2 regions of the Shewanella sp. SM95 genome follow, and region 1 is predicted to be linked to the other one. Evidence: predicted binding sites of a transcription regulator. Region 1 holds the regulator's gene; the other holds the start of a gene.
The links. Region 1 encodes FliA, which starts transcription of late flagellar genes. Its sites were predicted from a motif close to CTAAAGNTNNNNNNNNNNNNGCCGATA; they were not measured.
Positions count from the first base shown of each region.

Region 2: a site for FliA is predicted at 3,908-3,934, ahead of L5M29_RS10765 (DUF5610 domain-containing protein). Genes of this name have one in related genera too.

Region 1 is NZ_JAKKSE010000016.1:35,044-43,615, reverse strand. It holds gene flhA (flagellar biosynthesis protein FlhA) at 1-352, shown strand, start outside; gene flhF (flagellar biosynthesis protein FlhF) at 364-1,746, shown strand; gene L5M29_RS16370 (MinD/ParA family protein) at 1,751-2,632, shown strand; gene L5M29_RS16365 (RNA polymerase sigma factor FliA) at 2,625-3,338, shown strand; gene cheY (chemotaxis response regulator CheY) at 3,386-3,769, shown strand; gene L5M29_RS16355 (protein phosphatase CheZ) at 3,783-4,520, shown strand; gene L5M29_RS16350 (chemotaxis protein CheA) at 4,536-6,785, shown strand; gene L5M29_RS16345 (chemotaxis response regulator protein-glutamate methylesterase) at 6,806-7,933, shown strand; gene L5M29_RS16340 (membrane anchored protein in chemotaxis locus) at 7,947-8,468, shown strand; gene L5M29_RS16335 (ParA family protein) at 8,540-8,572, shown strand, end outside.
Region 2 is NZ_JAKKSE010000008.1:29,086-36,925, reverse strand. It holds gene L5M29_RS10790 (ABCB family ABC transporter ATP-binding protein/permease) at 1-815, shown strand, start outside; gene L5M29_RS10785 (hypothetical protein) at 895-1,152, shown strand; gene L5M29_RS10780 (hypothetical protein) at 1,261-1,470, opposite strand; gene L5M29_RS10775 (FMN-binding glutamate synthase family protein) at 1,622-3,112, opposite strand; gene L5M29_RS10770 (SixA phosphatase family protein) at 3,124-3,741, opposite strand; gene L5M29_RS10765 (DUF5610 domain-containing protein) at 3,968-4,582, shown strand; gene L5M29_RS10760 (ferredoxin--NADP reductase) at 4,719-5,468, shown strand; gene L5M29_RS10755 (glutathione S-transferase N-terminal domain-containing protein) at 5,561-6,157, shown strand; gene L5M29_RS10750 (hypothetical protein) at 6,172-6,600, opposite strand; gene L5M29_RS10745 (Fe(3+) ABC transporter substrate-binding protein) at 6,821-7,828, shown strand.

The sequences.
Region 1 (8,572 bases):
TATCGCTTTGAAACGTATGATAGTTCAGGAAATCTCAGGCCCAGAGCTCGAAATCCCCGTCATTACTTTGGCGCCAGAGTTGGAACAGATGTTGCATCAGTCAATGCAAGCAACCGGTGGTGATGGTCCTAATATTGAACCCGGTCTTGCAGAACGCATGCAGCAGTCCCTTGCCGATGCGGCTCAGAAGCAAGAAATGGTCGGACAACCCGCCATATTGTTGACGTCAGGTATGTTACGCGCGACGCTGTCACGCTTTGTTAAACATACTATTCCTAATCTCAGAGTCATTTCATATCAAGAAATACCTGATGAGAAGCAAATACGTATCGTATCTGCAGTCGGCCAGTAGAGGACGCATAAGTGAAGATTAAACGATTTTTTGCCAAAGACATGCGCGCCGCACTGGCCCAAGTGAAAGAAACACTCGGCTCAGATGCCGTCATTATGTCAAATAAAAAAGTGAACGGTGGCATCGAAATTGTCGCTGCCGTTGACTATGACGAACCTAAAGCGAAAACTGCAGCCACTGCGCCAGCACCGACCTTTATGGACGTGAGCGACGATCTCGTGTCCCTGGGTGCTAAGCAGCCAGTTCGTGTAGAAACTCGCGCTAAGCCAGCCGCACCTGCAGACTCATTACAAGCCTTACTTGAGAAGCAGCAAAGCCGTTTGAATCAACAAATGTCACATCAGCAAGTTGATGCCGAGTTACCTGCATGGGCTAAGGGCTTACAAGCCCCTACTGCTGTGAAACCAGAACGTCGTGAAGCACCTTCCTCGTTTGATAAAAAGCCACAAACATCACAGAAACAAAGTGCTGATATTGAGGCTATGCGTGATGAATTAGCATCACTGCGTAATTTATTGACACATCAAGTATCCTCCTTGATGACGGAACATAAAAAACGCATCGATCCCGTCGGTGCTATGCTCGAAGCCAAATTGCTTGAGGCTGAATTCTCCCCTGCGGTTGCGAATAAATTAGCCGCGCTGAGTCAGCATTATACGCCGGCTGAATTAGTCAGAGCATTACCACAAAGTCTTGCTAATATGCTTGACAATCAGGGTGATGACATTGTGAAACAGGGCGGGGTGGTTGCATTAGTTGGCCCTACTGGCGTTGGTAAAACAACGTCATTAGCTAAACTTGCTGCCCGTTTTGCGGCACATCATGGTGCTGAACATGTTGCTTTAATTACCACAGATCATTATCGCATCGGAGCCTATGAGCAATTAGCAACTTATGGCAAAATAATGGGCTGCCCAGTAAAGCAAGCTCATGATCTAAATGAATTAGAGCAAATTCTCTATCAGTTTAGGAATCGCAAGCTAGTATTGATAGATACGGCTGGCATGGGACAGCGAGATATGCGCCTTTACCAGCAACTTGATAATTTAACTGCAAATAGCAGGATACCTATCCGCAGTTATCTGGTACTGTCTGCGACAGGGCAGCGCCGTGTGCTGCAAGATGCAGTCAATCATTTTAAACGCATTCCCCTATCTGGTGTCGTTCTCACAAAACTCGATGAATCTGTGTCGTTAGCAGGGGCATTAAGTGTGTTGATCCAAAACGGATTACCATTAAGTTATATTACTGATGGACAAAGAGTTCCTGAAGATATGAAAGTTGCGGATACCCTAGATTTAGCCCAGCAGGCACTCGCAGCGTTAGATAGTACAGAACAACAATCATTACAAGACACAGCGTGGTCAGATAATATGGCCTGTGCATTTGAGTAGATTTATGACCCTGGATCAAGCAAGTGGTTTACGTATGATGAATCAACCCTATAACGAAAAAGTGAAAGTAATCGCGGTCACTGGTGGTAAAGGAGGCGTGGGTAAAACCAGCGTTTCTATTAATACTGCTGTGGCATTAGCCGAAAAAGGCAAGCGTGTCTTGGTACTTGACGCTGACCTTGGCTTAGCAAACGTCGACGTCATGCTGGGTATTCGTGCCGAGCGTAACCTCTCTCATGTTCTCTCTGGTGATGCAGAGCTTGACGATATTATCGTGCGTGGTCCTAAGGGGATAGGCATAGTACCTGCCACCTCAGGAACACAGGGGATGGTGGAATTAAGCCCAGCGCAACATGCTGGATTAATCCGTGCATTTAGTGAGATGCGGACTCAGTTTGATATTCTAGTCGTAGATACTGCTGCTGGGATCTCAGATATGGTGCTCAGTTTCTCACGTGCTTCGCAGGATGTGCTAGTCGTTGTTTGTGATGAACCCACTTCGATTACCGATGCCTACGCCCTGATTAAAATTCTCAGCCGTGAGCATGGCGTGTTCCGTTTTAAAATAGTTGCCAATATGGTGCGTAGTTTACGCGAAGGTATGGAATTATTTGCTAAACTCAGTAAAGTGACCGACAGATTTTTAGATGTTGCACTTGAATTAGTCGCCACGATTCCATTTGACGAAAACTTACGTAAATCAGTTCGTAAACAAAAATTGGTGGTTGAAGCTTATCCTAAATCACCAGCGGCGATTGCGTATCAAGGATTGGCAAATAAAATTTTGAGCTGGCCTGTGCCGCAGCAACCTGGTGGGCATTTGGAGTTTTTCGTTGAGCGTTTAGTACAACGACCAGATTTTCAAGAGGAAAAAACGAGTGAATAAAGCCGCTGCGTATACTTGTTTAGACAATAAATCGTCGATCGTTGAACAGTATGCTCCGTTGGTTAAAAGAATTGCGCATCATTTACTCGCCAGACTACCTGCATCTGTGCAGTTAGATGATTTACTCCAAGCTGGGATGATGGGGTTACTAGAAGCATCATCCAAGTTTGATGGTGGCAAGGGTGCGAAATTTGAAACCTTCGCCGGCATACGCATACGTGGAGCCATGTTAGATGAAATTCGTCGTGGCGACTGGGTCCCTCGTTCCGTTCATCGTAACAATCGTAAGGTTGCACACGCTATTGATGAGTTAGAGCAAGAACTGGGCCGTGATGCACGCGACACAGAAATTGCAGAAAAACTTGATATGACGCTCGATGAGTACCATCATATTCTTAACGATGTTTCTGTCGGAAAAATCATAGGGATAGAAGATTTAGGCGTATCTCAGGATATACTTACAGTGAGTGATCGGTCCGATGATGATTCATTTGAAGCATTAGCTGAGAACCAATTTCATTCTGCTCTGGTTGAGGCAATTAAATTATTGCCTGAAAGAGATGCATTAGTGTTATCCCTGTACTACGATGAAGCATTGAATTTAAAAGAGATTGGCGCCATTCTTGAAGTCAGTGAATCGCGGGTTAGCCAGATATTAAGTCAGGCAATGTTGCGATTGAAAGCTAAACTCAAGCACTGGACATAAGTATAATTATTAATCGAGCACAGAATGTCAGCTCACCGGAGGAAACCTTGGACAAGAATATGAAGATTCTCATTGTTGACGATTTTTCGACAATGAGGCGTATCATCAAGAACTTGTTGCGAGACTTGGGGTTTAATAACACCCAAGAAGCAGACGATGGCTCAACAGCCCTGCCGATGTTGCAAAAGGGGGATTTTGATTTTGTTGTTACAGATTGGAATATGCCTGGTATGCAAGGAATCGATCTGTTAAAAGCAATTCGCGCTGATGATTCGCTAAAGCATTTACCCGTATTAATGGTAACTGCTGAAGCAAAACGTGAACAGATTATTGCTGCCGCTCAAGCGGGAGTGAATGGTTATGTGGTTAAGCCTTTTACCGCTGCAACGCTGAAAGAGAAGTTAGATAAAATATTCGAACGACTCGCTTGAGCAAGGATGAGCTATGAAGTCACAAACATCAGGGCTCATCACGCTCGAGCAAGCTCAGCATTTAGTTGAATTATTAAGTGCATGTGAGCAAAGTCAGGCAGATGATTTATTTCGGGAGCTTGCTGCTCCACTGCAACGAGAATTATTCGAAGAAGTAGGTAAATTAACTCGGCAACTTCATAGTGCGCTGATGGATTTTCAAGTTGATAATCGTCTTGCTGAATTAGCCAATACAGAGATCCCCGATGCCAAGCAACGTTTAAATTACGTTATTGACATGACCGAACAAGCTGCAAATAAAACCATGGATGCGGTTGAAGAATGTTTACCTTTGGCTAATGCCGTGACCGTAAATATTCAAAATGTCATGCCATCTTGGGACAGATTAATGCGACGCGAGATAGCGCTGACTGAATTTAAGGGCCTTTGTCACGATGTACAAGACCTTATGTCTCGTAGTGCAAATGACTCGACTCGATTACGTGAATTGCTTAATCAAATTTTGATGGCGCAAGATTTTCAAGACTTAACAGGACAAATAATACGTCGTGTTATTGATCTAGTAATGGAAGTAGAAAGTAATCTGGTTTCTATGCTGACGGTATTTGGTGAGCAACCTATGATTGAAAGTCAGATTGCTCAGAAAAATAATATTGAAGCAGAAGGCCCGATAATGAATGCCGAGCTTCGTCAAGATGTGGTAACGGGTCAAGACGAAGTGGATGATCTTCTATCGAGTCTGGGTTTCTAACTGGGAGTCAATTTGATGGCCTTTGATGTAGATGAAGAGATACTCCAGGACTTTTTAATCGAAGCCGGTGAAATTTTAGAGCTTCTGCAAGAGCAACTCGTTGCGCTTGAAAATAATCCTGATGATACTAACTTGCTGAACGCCATTTTCCGAGGTTTTCATACCGTTAAAGGTGGTGCTGGCTTTCTTAGCTTAACTCCCATGGTTGATGTTTGTCATGAGGCTGAGAATACCTTCGATTTATTGCGGACAGGCAAGCGTAGCGTTAACGCAGAGTTGATGGATATTATTTTGCAGGCTGTTGATGCAATTAATACCATGTTTGCGCAAACCCAGCAGGGCGAGCAACAAGACCCCGCCGATTCAGGTTTGTTAGCGAGACTTAAAATGCTCAGTTCAGGTGCGCCTTTGCCATCTGAAGTCGCTTCTGCCAAGGTTGTAGAGCCAGAACCTGTTGTTGAAGTCATTATTGATACTCCTACCCTTCAAGAAATCCCTGCTGACATAAGTGATAACTCATCTTCCATTGAAAATACGTCTTCAAGTATCGATGATATCAATGATGCTGAATTTGAAGCTTTATTGGATGCGCTTCATGGTTCAGGAAAGGGACCTGCGGTCGCTGCTACCACATTTGTATCTGAGCCTGTTGCTGTCAAGCCTGCTGCACCAATTAAAACACCTTCAACATCAGGTGATGACATCACTGATGATGAGTTCGAGGCGTTACTGGATGAACTTCATGGCTCAGGTAAATTTAAAGCTGAGGCTGAAGTGCCTGTTAAGCCTAAGGTTGTGGCAACACCTGCGCCTCAACCGATTGTAGATGCTGATGAAATTACCGATGATGAGTTTGAGCGATTACTCGATGAACTCCATGGGAAAGGCGGAGCACCTGCGAAAGCTGAAGTAAAAGCGCCTACGCCCCCTGTTTCGACTGTAGCACCTACTGCTGCACCACATGCTCCTGCGCCAGTAAAAGCCGCAGTACCAGCTCCTGCCCCAGTCGTTGCTGCAAAACCTAAGGTGGAAATTGCGGTTGTCGATAAAGCACCTGCTAAGGCTAGCTCTGCGAATGTGCCTCAGGGTGAAACAACGGTACGTGTAGATACTGCACGACTCGACCAGATCATGAATATGGTGGGTGAGTTAGTGTTAGTGCGTAATCGATTGGTGAGCTTAGGCATCAGCCGTGATGATGAGGAGATGTCGAAAGCTCTCGCGAACTTAGATCTCGTTACTGCCGATTTGCAAGGCGCTGTGATGAAAACCCGTATGCAACCGATCAAGAAAGTGTTTGGTCGTTTCCCTCGGGTGGTACGTGATCTTGCTCGTACACTAAACAAAGAAATTGATTTGATCATGGTCGGTGAAGAAACTGACTTAGATAAAAACCTCGTTGAAGCGCTTGCCGATCCACTCGTCCACTTAGTGCGTAACTCTGTGGACCATGGTATCGAGATGCCAAACGAGCGTGAAGCTAGTGGTAAGCCAAGAACGGGAACGATTACCTTATCTGCAAGTCAGGAAGGCGACCATATACTGCTGAAAATCGAAGACGATGGCGCAGGCATGGATCCTGAAAAACTCAAAAAAATTGCCATAAACCGTGGTGTGCTCGATGAAGATTCTGCTTCGCGGATGACAGACAGCGAAGCCTATAATTTGATTTTTGCACCAGGTTTTTCAACTAAAGTTGAGATTTCAGATATTTCAGGCCGTGGTGTTGGGATGGACGTGGTAAAAACTCGTATCACCCAGCTGAATGGCACTGTACATATTGATTCCATGAAAGGTAAGGGAACGATACTTGAGATTAAAGTACCGCTAACACTGGCGATTATGCCAACCTTAATGGTCGATGTCGCTAAACAAGTGTTTGCATTACCTCTATCTAGCGTGAATGAGATTTTCCATCTCGATCTCACAAAAACCAATATTGTTGATGGGCAACTGACTGTCATAGTGCGTAATAAGGCCGTACCTTTGTTCTATTTGGAACACTGGCTACATAGAAACAAAACCACCTTTAAACATGGCGATAAAAAGCATGGTCATGTGGTTATCGTGCAATTAGGCATGATGCAAATTGGTTTTGTAGTGGATGCCTTAATAGGACAAGAAGAAGTCGTTATTAAACCTCTTGGCGCTATGTTACATGGCACACCTGGGATGGCTGGTGCGACAATTACATCGGATGGTGGTATTGCACTGATCTTAGATGTTCCTGGATTGCTAAAGCATTATGCGAAAAGTAAGAATTAGTTTCCAAGCTAAGGAATGGAATGGCCATTAAAGTATTAGTCGTTGATGACTCAAGTTTTTTCAGACGACGTGTTAGTGAAATAGTCAATCAAGATCCTGAACTGGAAGTTATCGCGACGGCCTCAAATGGGGCCGAAGCGGTGAAGTTGGCTGCTGAGCTTAATCCCCAAGTTATTACTATGGATATTGAGATGCCTGTCATGGATGGTATTACTGCTGTTCGTGAAATCATGGCTAAGTGTCCGACTCCGATCTTGATGTTTTCTTCTTTAACCCATGATGGCGCTAAAGCAACGTTAGACGCTTTAGATGCTGGTGCATTAGATTTTCTGCCTAAACGTTTTGAAGATATTGCGACCAACAAAGATGATGCCATTTTATTGTTGCAACAAAGAGTTAAGGCATTGGGACGACGCAGAATGTTTCGTCCGATTGCACGTCCTGTGGTTGCGCCAACACCTAGTGTGCGTCCAACAGGTAGCGTTTTAGGTACAACGAGTATATCGGCTCATACGCCTGTCGCAGCTCCTGCTAGAACCTCAACGGCAACGACGATTCGTGCAAGTGGTAAACAGTATAAATTATTGCTGATCGGTACATCTACTGGTGGTCCGGTTGCGCTGCAAAAAATACTCACGCAGTTTCCAGCAAACTATCCGCATCCTATTTTATTAATCCAGCATATGCCTGCTGCCTTTACCCCTGCATTTGCGAGTCGTTTAAATGGCTTATGTAAGATTGAAGTAAAAGAGGCCGCTAATGGCGATCTGCTTAAACCGGGTTGTGCATATTTAGCGCCAGGTGGTATGCAAATGATGGTTGAACGTACTGGAGCAAGTGGCCGATTAAAAGTTATCGCAGGCAGTGCTGATATGAATTATAAGCCCTGTGTGGATATCACCTTTGCTTCTGCTTCTAAAGCCTTTAGTGGTGATGTGCTTGCTGTTGTATTAACTGGCATGGGGGCGGATGGCAGAGAAGGCGCACGTATGTTGAAAGCTGTAGGCGCTACCATTTGGGCGCAAGATGAAGCCAGTTGTGTGGTTTATGGTATGCCACAAGCCGTTGCGAGTGCAGGGATTGCCACCCAGTCGATAGCCTTAGACAACATGGCCGAATGTATTTTAAAAGAGTCTGTTCGTGTCTAAAAACCAATATCCGATGAGCACAAATAGTGTGCTCATCATCTTGTTGATGGGCATAGCCATTTTGGTTCTTGGTGCCTTAAGCCTTGATTACAAGCGTAAGAATAGTTTGCTGCAGGCGGATATAAAACGTTTGGAATCGACTCAGGTGCTGTTAATGGTACCTGACGAACAGGCTGAAGCCATTGCAACTTGGTTAGCGTCTCATCCCGATCAGACTAAAGCAATGTTGCAATTAGCGGCTCCTGGTGAGCAGAAGGCTGTAGCGATTGGTCCTGAGCCGGTACAAAATAGCATTCCGCCTTTGCTGGGCGAACCAGATACTGAAATAGATACGGCGAAGGAAAAAACTAATCTGGAATCCTCTATTCCTAAACAGCTTCAAGCGCCAGAAAAAGAGGTTAAAGCTGTTTCTCAGACAATTGCCCCCCAAAATGCAGAGATGCTGCCCGTGGTGATATCTGAGAATGCCGATGGTGTCAAAGTGATTAGTTTGCCCAATGGCGGCATTCGAGTCACGACCAGAAAAGAGCAGTAATTTTTAGAATTTGTGAACTCACAATTTTCTAGTTCATTAGCATATTAACCAGTATAGGTAGGGGTCACTTCTTGAAAGTCTGGACCATAGCGAATCAAAAAGGT
Region 2 (7,840 bases), on a different contig from region 1:
TGTTTAGCCTGCTCGATAAACATCCTATGATAGTCGACTTACCCCAAGCACTCGATTTTCAACCCACTAAGGGTGAGTTGATATTTGAAAATGTTAATTTCAGCTACGATGAGCGGCAAATTCTGCGGGACGTGAGCTTTAAGGTTGAAGCCGGTAAAAAGGTGGCTGTTGTAGGTGATAGTGGCGCAGGTAAATCGACCCTGATTAAACTGCTATTTCGATTTTACGATGTGGACCAAGGTGCGATTAAAATCGATGGACAAGATATCCGCCATCTCACGCAAGATGCGCTGCGGCGTGCCATCGCTATCGTGCCGCAGGATACTGTGCTGTTTAACGATTCATTAGTCGAAAACATACGTTATGGTCGCCCAAGCGCGACGGATGAAGAAGTGCGTAATGCTATTAAATTAGCGCACTTAGAGCAATTTATTGCATCACTTGCCCTTGGTTGGGACACAAAGGTGGGTGAGCGCGGCTTAAAGCTATCTGGCGGAGAAAAACAGCGGGTCGCGATAGCAAGGGCCATTTTGAAGGGCTCGCCCGTGCTGGTGTTTGATGAGGCAACATCTTCACTCGATAGTCGCTCCGAGCAAGCTATTTTGTCGGCACTGCGGGAAGTCGCTAAGGGGCACACTAGCCTAGTGGTGGCTCATAGGTTATCGACCATAGTCGATGCCGATCAAATAGTCGTATTAAGCCAGGGAGAAATAGTTGAGCAAGGTAATCATCAGACTTTGCTGTTGGCAAATGGTCTCTATGCCAAATTATGGCGGATACAAAATGAGCAACAACATACTCCTCTGAGCAGTTAATAGCGTAATACAGTTCAGTCTTTATTCAGCTTCGGCTCTCTATACTCAATGCCAACACATCAATCGGAAGAGATCTGGCATGGAAAATATTACACTGAGAGCTAATATTGAAGGCAAAGAAGAAAAAGTCGCCACTGATTGGTATGCCATCATGGCGACATTGAAAAAACGTGGTGTTGATTATGATTCATTGCAACGCATTCATGCTGAGTTGAACGCGGGCCTGTTGGTTACCACTCGGCGACTTACCTTGGCTAAAGTCAATCCAGAAATGGTGCTGGCAGGTGTGATCCGCGATATGAACGCGCCGACAAGTGACTTTATGGGTATGCGTTAGGTGTGTTCGCTAGTGCTTTAGTACAGTTTGGGTGAGAACGTACGAGAATAGAGGTGAGCCTCTATTCTTGATGCTCTAGAGAGACTCCAGAGATAAAATATGACTGAATTAAGCTACGCCGTTCAGCTTCCCCGCTTTCCAACCTTCACATAAAAGATTCAATTTAGGTACTGACTCATCTATCAAAGTGAGTCGAATGATCTGCCCTTCGCGAAAACACACCAGTTCACCTTCGATCTCGGTCAGGCGATTACAGCTCTTACAGCTAGTGCTTACAGTTTTACTGGCGGGCAGTTGGCTTACGAAGCTAGATTTCAAAGTGTTTCCTTAAGTTCAATTGTGGGTAAGACATTTGAATAATGTCTCACGTCACGGATCTTACCTCTTTTGTGATACGCATTCAAATATACCTTATGTAAACCCTATATAAACGAAAGTTGTATTCGCCATTAACCGCGAGGGTTCGCGGCTACTTATCCATATGTGCATAGTATTTATCGAGTGAAATGGATAAACCGCTATCGAGTACAATTCGGACATGTGAGGGTTTGAGTTGTCTTGGTTCTGTCACTCCGCAAGAGTGCGCAATTAAGGCTAAGTCATGGTGTAAATTATGATTATAGTTAGCAACACGAGCCGATTTATCCCTAGGATCGAGTCCTTGTTGTAGCTTGGGATTGTGCGTTGTGATGCCCGTTGGGCAGGTATCTCTATTGCACTGTAAGGCTTGAATACAACCTAGGGCGAACATATTGCCGCGGGCCGATGCGATGAAGTCTGCACCTAATGCTAAAGCCCAAGCGACTCTTGATGGCACTATGAGTTTACCCGAAGCGATGACTTTGATGCGTTTACGCAAGCCTCGTTGGATCAAGACATTAACTAGGATTGGTAAGCTTTCCTTCAGTGGTAATCCGACATAATCCATTAAAGGTTGTGGTGCAGCGCCTGTGCCGCCATCGGCACTGTCTAAAGTAAAGAAGTCGGGGGCAGAGTCTTCGCCACGACGTTCGATTTCATCACATAAATCTTCGAGCCACTGTACGTCACCGAGTACGGCCTTAATGCCCGTTGGTTTACCGGTAACTTCACGTACTCGTTCAACCATATCCAAAATATCGTTCACGGATTTGAATTCAATATGACCATTAGGGCTAATAGAGTCATAACCCTGAGGAATACCGCGGATATGGGCAATTTCAGCTGTGACTTTGATCCCTGGTAAAATGCCACCTTTACCCGGTTTAGCCCCTTGACTCATTTTAATTTCAAACATTTTGACTTCGGGATGAATGGCTATCGACTTGAGCTTTTCATCGTCTAAATGTCCGTGCTCATTACGTACACCGTATTTGGCTGTTCCAATTTGAAAGACGATATCGCAGCCACCTTTTAGATGATAAGGGCTCAAGCCGCCTTCACCTGTGTTAAGCCAGCAACCCGCCTGCGCTGCACCGTGGGAAAGGGCGGTAATTGCTGGGCGCGATAGAGCCCCAAAGCTCATGGCTGAAATATGACAAATAGCTTGAGTCGTATAGGGTTGGCGGCAATTGGTGCCAATTGTCAGTGGATGAATGGGTGTGATCTCTTCATCTTGGGTTGGGAAGGCGGTATTCATAAACATAATGGTACCAGCATTATCTAAGGGGCGAGTTGAACCAAAGGCGATAGTTCTATCGACATTTTTAGCCGCGCGGTAAACCCAACTGCGTTCTGCACGGTTGAATGGCAGTTCTTCTCTGTCTTGGGCGAAAAAGTATTGTCTAAAGAACTCGCCTTGTTTCTCGAACAGATACCGAAAGCGACCAATTACTGGGTAGTTATGTCTTACCGCTTGTTTGGTCTGCATTTTATCTGCGATATACATGTAAATAACCGCGAGTACAGCGAGTCCTATTACAATCAAAAACAGCCCTGAAAATAGATCGAGTCCCCACATAAACCAATTGAGTTCACTCATGTTATTTATCCTTATTCTTGTCCGTAACGGGTGGCGATCAAGCTCGCAGGTTGGTCATCATTAAGAGAGAGTAAAAACAGCTGGCTATAGTCATCTTCGCTGATCGCTTGGATCTCTGGTCCGCCAAGGGCTTTAATGATCAGTGGGACAGTGTTTGAATGCCCAACGATGAGTGTATTGCCCTTTACAGCATGCACTTGTTCGACAATGTGTTGAATATGTCCTTCGATAGGTTTGGCTGCTTCTACTATCGTCACAGGTAAATGGCGAGCCTCGGCGATGGGCGCGAGTGTTTGTTGGGTTCTTAGGTATTGAGTCGCAATAAGTTGCGACAGCGGCGTGCGGCTCAAGGCAGTGATCAGTGATGCTGCGCGTATTTCTCCCTTGGGTGATAACTGCGGGTTATTGGCTGGCGTGTCGGCTTTTTCGGCATGTCTGACTAAAATAATTAGTCTGCTCTCCGCATGAGCTTGGCTAATGGGAGTAAAGCCGAGGCAAGTGAATATGACGAGGCTTGTTAGCAGGCTAAAGCGTTTTATATTGATACCCAGATTATGCTTAAAATAGTGCTTAAGGATTAGTGTAAACTCGTGAAAGCGGAAATGACTCAAACTGCGGCCTGCTGCCATGGTGTAACATCCTTTTCTATTGGCTTATGTCTAAGCTCAGCGATAGTAATGATCTGCATTGCGGTGGGTTGGCGCTTTATGCACCTTATTAAAGAATGAACCCACTTAATTTATGTGGGCCTTATCATGGCCTTGTGGTCAGATGGTACTTCAATTCTAAAAATTACTAAAGCTGGTTAAATTTTGGTCGATAATTAAGTCGACCCGAATTGAATGGATAGTCATCATGGAAATCAATAAACCCCCTCAAGTGCAAAGTACTCCTTTGCCACAGAAAAAATATGCTGAAAACACGGCGTCTAAGGGCACCGAAGTGAGTGATTCGAAGGACGCGAAAGCCACAGAAGTAACCTCGAAGCAAACTGCGCAGCAAACGAGCAAGCAGCTGATGAATCAAGCGATTTTATCGGCACAGCAAGATGTGAATATCAAGTCAGGCGATCAGTCTATGGCCTTGCTTTATCGCGCAGCGATAGAGTCGATTAATAAAGAATTAGCGCCCACTATGGGCGAGAACGCGATTCAGACGGCTTACGATAATGGCGTAGATACTTCTCCAGAAGCGACTGCAGATCGTATCGTGAGTTTTGCGACGCAGTTTTTTAGCATTCACCAACAACAAAATTCGGGTATGAGTCTAAGTGATCAACTCGATAGCTTTATGGGGATTATTGGCGGTGCCATCGACAATGGCTTTAAAGAGGCTAAAGATATTCTGTCCGGCCTTAAAGTATTGCAGGGTGATATTGCCGATGGTGTCGATAAAACCTACAGCTTAGTGCAAGAGGGGCTGCAAGCCTTTAGAGATAGCTTTAACAAGAAGACTGATGAGACAGCATAGAGTCCGAGTTAATACCTCAGTATTTTCAGTTCTATATTCAGCGTTATAGTCATAAGCCCCTTATATAAGGGGTTTTTGTTGTGCAGAAAAAAGTCTATGCTGGAAGCCTATTTAACGTTTCGCTTGAGGGCAAGTTATGTGGATTAGGGGACAAGTGATAGAACGTATTGATTGGAGTGATAAGTTATTCTCATTGCGCATTGCTGCCGAGTTAGCTCCATTTATTCCTGGTCAGTTTATCAAGTTAAGTCAAATGCAAGATGATAAGCGTGTGGCTAGAGCCTACTCCTTAGTTAATTCTCCCGATAAACCCTATGCAGAGGTGCTCGCCGTTGCGGTAGAGGATGGCCTGTTATCGCCTCAATTACACAACCTTGCAATAGGCGATGAAATTGAAATTACCTCAACCGCGACTGGTTTTATGACCTTAGCTGAAATTCCTAAGGGTGAACTCCAAGGGAAGCATTTGTGGTTTTTAGCCACAGGAACAGCAGTAGGGCCATTTTTGTCTATGCTCGACACCGATGAACCTTGGGAGCGTTTTGAAAAAGTCGTGCTTGTGTATGGCGTGCGCGAGGCACAGGATTTGGCATATCTTGATAAGCTGCGTAATTTAGAACGCAAATACCCTGAACAATTTACATTAGTCTTGAGTGTGACCCGTAAACCCTTTGCCGATGCTTTACAGTGCCGCATTCCCGAGGGGATAGTCTCGGGTGAAATCGAAAAAAAGGCAGGATTAACCTTAAACGCAGCTGACTCTCAAGTTATGATCTGCGGCAATCCGGGTATGATTAACGGTGCGCAAGCCGCTTTACTCGATAAAGGGTTAGTGAAGAATTTACGCCGTGCTCCTGGGCAAATTACCGTTGAAAAATACTGGTAATCTCAATTTTACATAGAAGGCGAGAGTAAACTTGTTTCCGTTCTTGCCCCTAAAAAGCCATAGCGTTTAATGCAAACAAAAGGAAATTTTTGATGAAGTTGTTAAGTTCTCAAGCTTCGCCCTATGCCCGTTGTGTAAGAGCCTTAATCCAGTATCTAGGGATTAACAATATTGAAGAGCAGTTAGTTAATCCCTTTGAAAACAGCGCAGAATTACTCGATGCTAACCCGTTAGGACAGATCCCGTGTCTTATTACCAACGATGGTGTAGCACTATTTGATAGTGAAGTGATCATGCGTTACCTAGATGCAGAGCTTGGCGATCGTAAGATGTTTGGGATCTCAAATAATAACTGGGTGCTGGAGTGTCAGTATTCTTTAGTCAAAGGCTTAATCGATAGCGCGGTGAAATTACGCCAAGAGCAAATGCGTGAAGAAGAAGGCGTGAGGTCAGTATTTTGGACTGCACGTTTTGAACAAGCACTGCTGCGCGGCCTTATGCAGATTGAGCTTCAAACTGTGATCACCCAAACCACGATTCAAGCACCGCAATTAGCCTTGATTTGCTTACTCGATTATGTGGATTTTAGACATCCAGAGCTAGATTGGCGTAAGGTTGCACCTGCGACAGCACTTTGGTTCAGTGAAATGCGTGATTTACCTGCATTTATTCAAACTCGTCCCCAATAATCCGCAGAGGATGCTCAACCGTCGGTTGCGCGTCTTCCTTTTGGCCTATCACGGCGATTTTGTTCACCAAAAGCGCCGAATAACTCACGAGTAACCCCATATTCTACTCTGCGATCATTGCCTAGCTGTCGCCTGTCTTCATGGTGTTGATAGCGGCATTGGCAGTTTGCCTTAGTGCATTCTTCCATCGGAATTTCGGGCGCATCTTTCGATAAAAATCGTTTTCCAGAAAGCGCTTCAATTTGCTCACAGCAACTGCCGTTATTCACAATGCTCACACTGTGAAAACTGTGAAAACTGTGAAAACTGTGAAAACTGTGAGTCTTATTAATGCTGGGATCAGCAGCTTGAGAAGAGTGTTTATGTCTTTTGGGACGACTATTGAGTTTGAATAAGCCAAATAGCGCAATTGCGGCTACGCCTAGCAGCAAAACAGTTAACATAACGCCTCCTGAAAGCATTTTTATCAAATTAAGGTTCAGTTTAGTTTGATTTGAGATAATCTCAAATTTTCAGATTAATGCCATTAAAAACATAAAGTTAATTAGCTGCTTGCTCTCAAGTTCCGTATCTATTACTCTTGCGAAACTGATAAGCATTATCATTAATGCATTAGTGTTCTAATTTTGCAGAACACGTCATCACTTTGGGGAGAATTCGGTAATGAAATGGGTAACTTGCGCGGCTATTGTTGGGTTAATGTCGGTTGGGCATTCAGCGAATGCAGATGATAAATTAACCGTTTATTCTTATCGTCAAGCTTTCTTGGTGGAGCCTATCCTGACGCGTTTCACCGAAGAAACTGGCATAGGTGTGAATTTGGTATTTGCTAAAGACGGTATTGCCGAGCGTCTCGTCCGTGAAGGCCGTTTATCCCCAGCGGATCTTGTGCTGACGTCTGATTTTTCACGTTTAGTTGAATTAGTGGATAAAGATCTAACCTCTCCAGTCAAAAATCCCCTGCTAGAGAGCAATATTCCTGCGCAGTATCGCGATCCCGATGGCCAGTGGTATGCCCTGACTATGCGGGTGCGAAATCTCTATACAGCCAAGGATCGTTTAGGCCAGCAGCAATTGACCTATGAAGAATTAGCCGATCCCAAATATAAAGGAAAGATTTGTACTCGCAGTGGTAAACATCCATACAACATAGCGTTAGTCGCATCTATGATTGCTCATCACGGTGAAGCTGAGGCAAAAACTTGGTTACAAGGCGTGAAAACTAATTTAGCCCGCAAACCTCAGGGGAACGACAGGGGGCAAATTGCCGCAGTAAAAGAAGGTGTGTGTGAGATCGCCATTGGTAATAGCTACTATTACGGCAATATGTTGCAGGATCCTGAGCAAAAGGCGATTGCCGAAGCTGTGACGCTCAACTTCCCGAACCAAGCTGACCGCGGTGCCCATGTGAATGTGTCTGGCATGGTATTAACTCGCCATGCGCCTAATAAAGCCAATGCGATCAAATTGATGGAGTTCTTATCCGCCGATGTTGCTCAGAAGGCCTATGCCGATGTGAATATGGAATATCCAGTGAAAGCCGATGTGGCACCTTCATCTTTAGTGGCTTCATGGGGTAAGTTTAAGTCAGATCAATTGCCCATTTTTAAGTTGGCAGAATATCACCAAGCGGCGGTTAAGCTATTAGATGAAGTGCAGTTTGATCTCTAGCTCCAGTGCTAG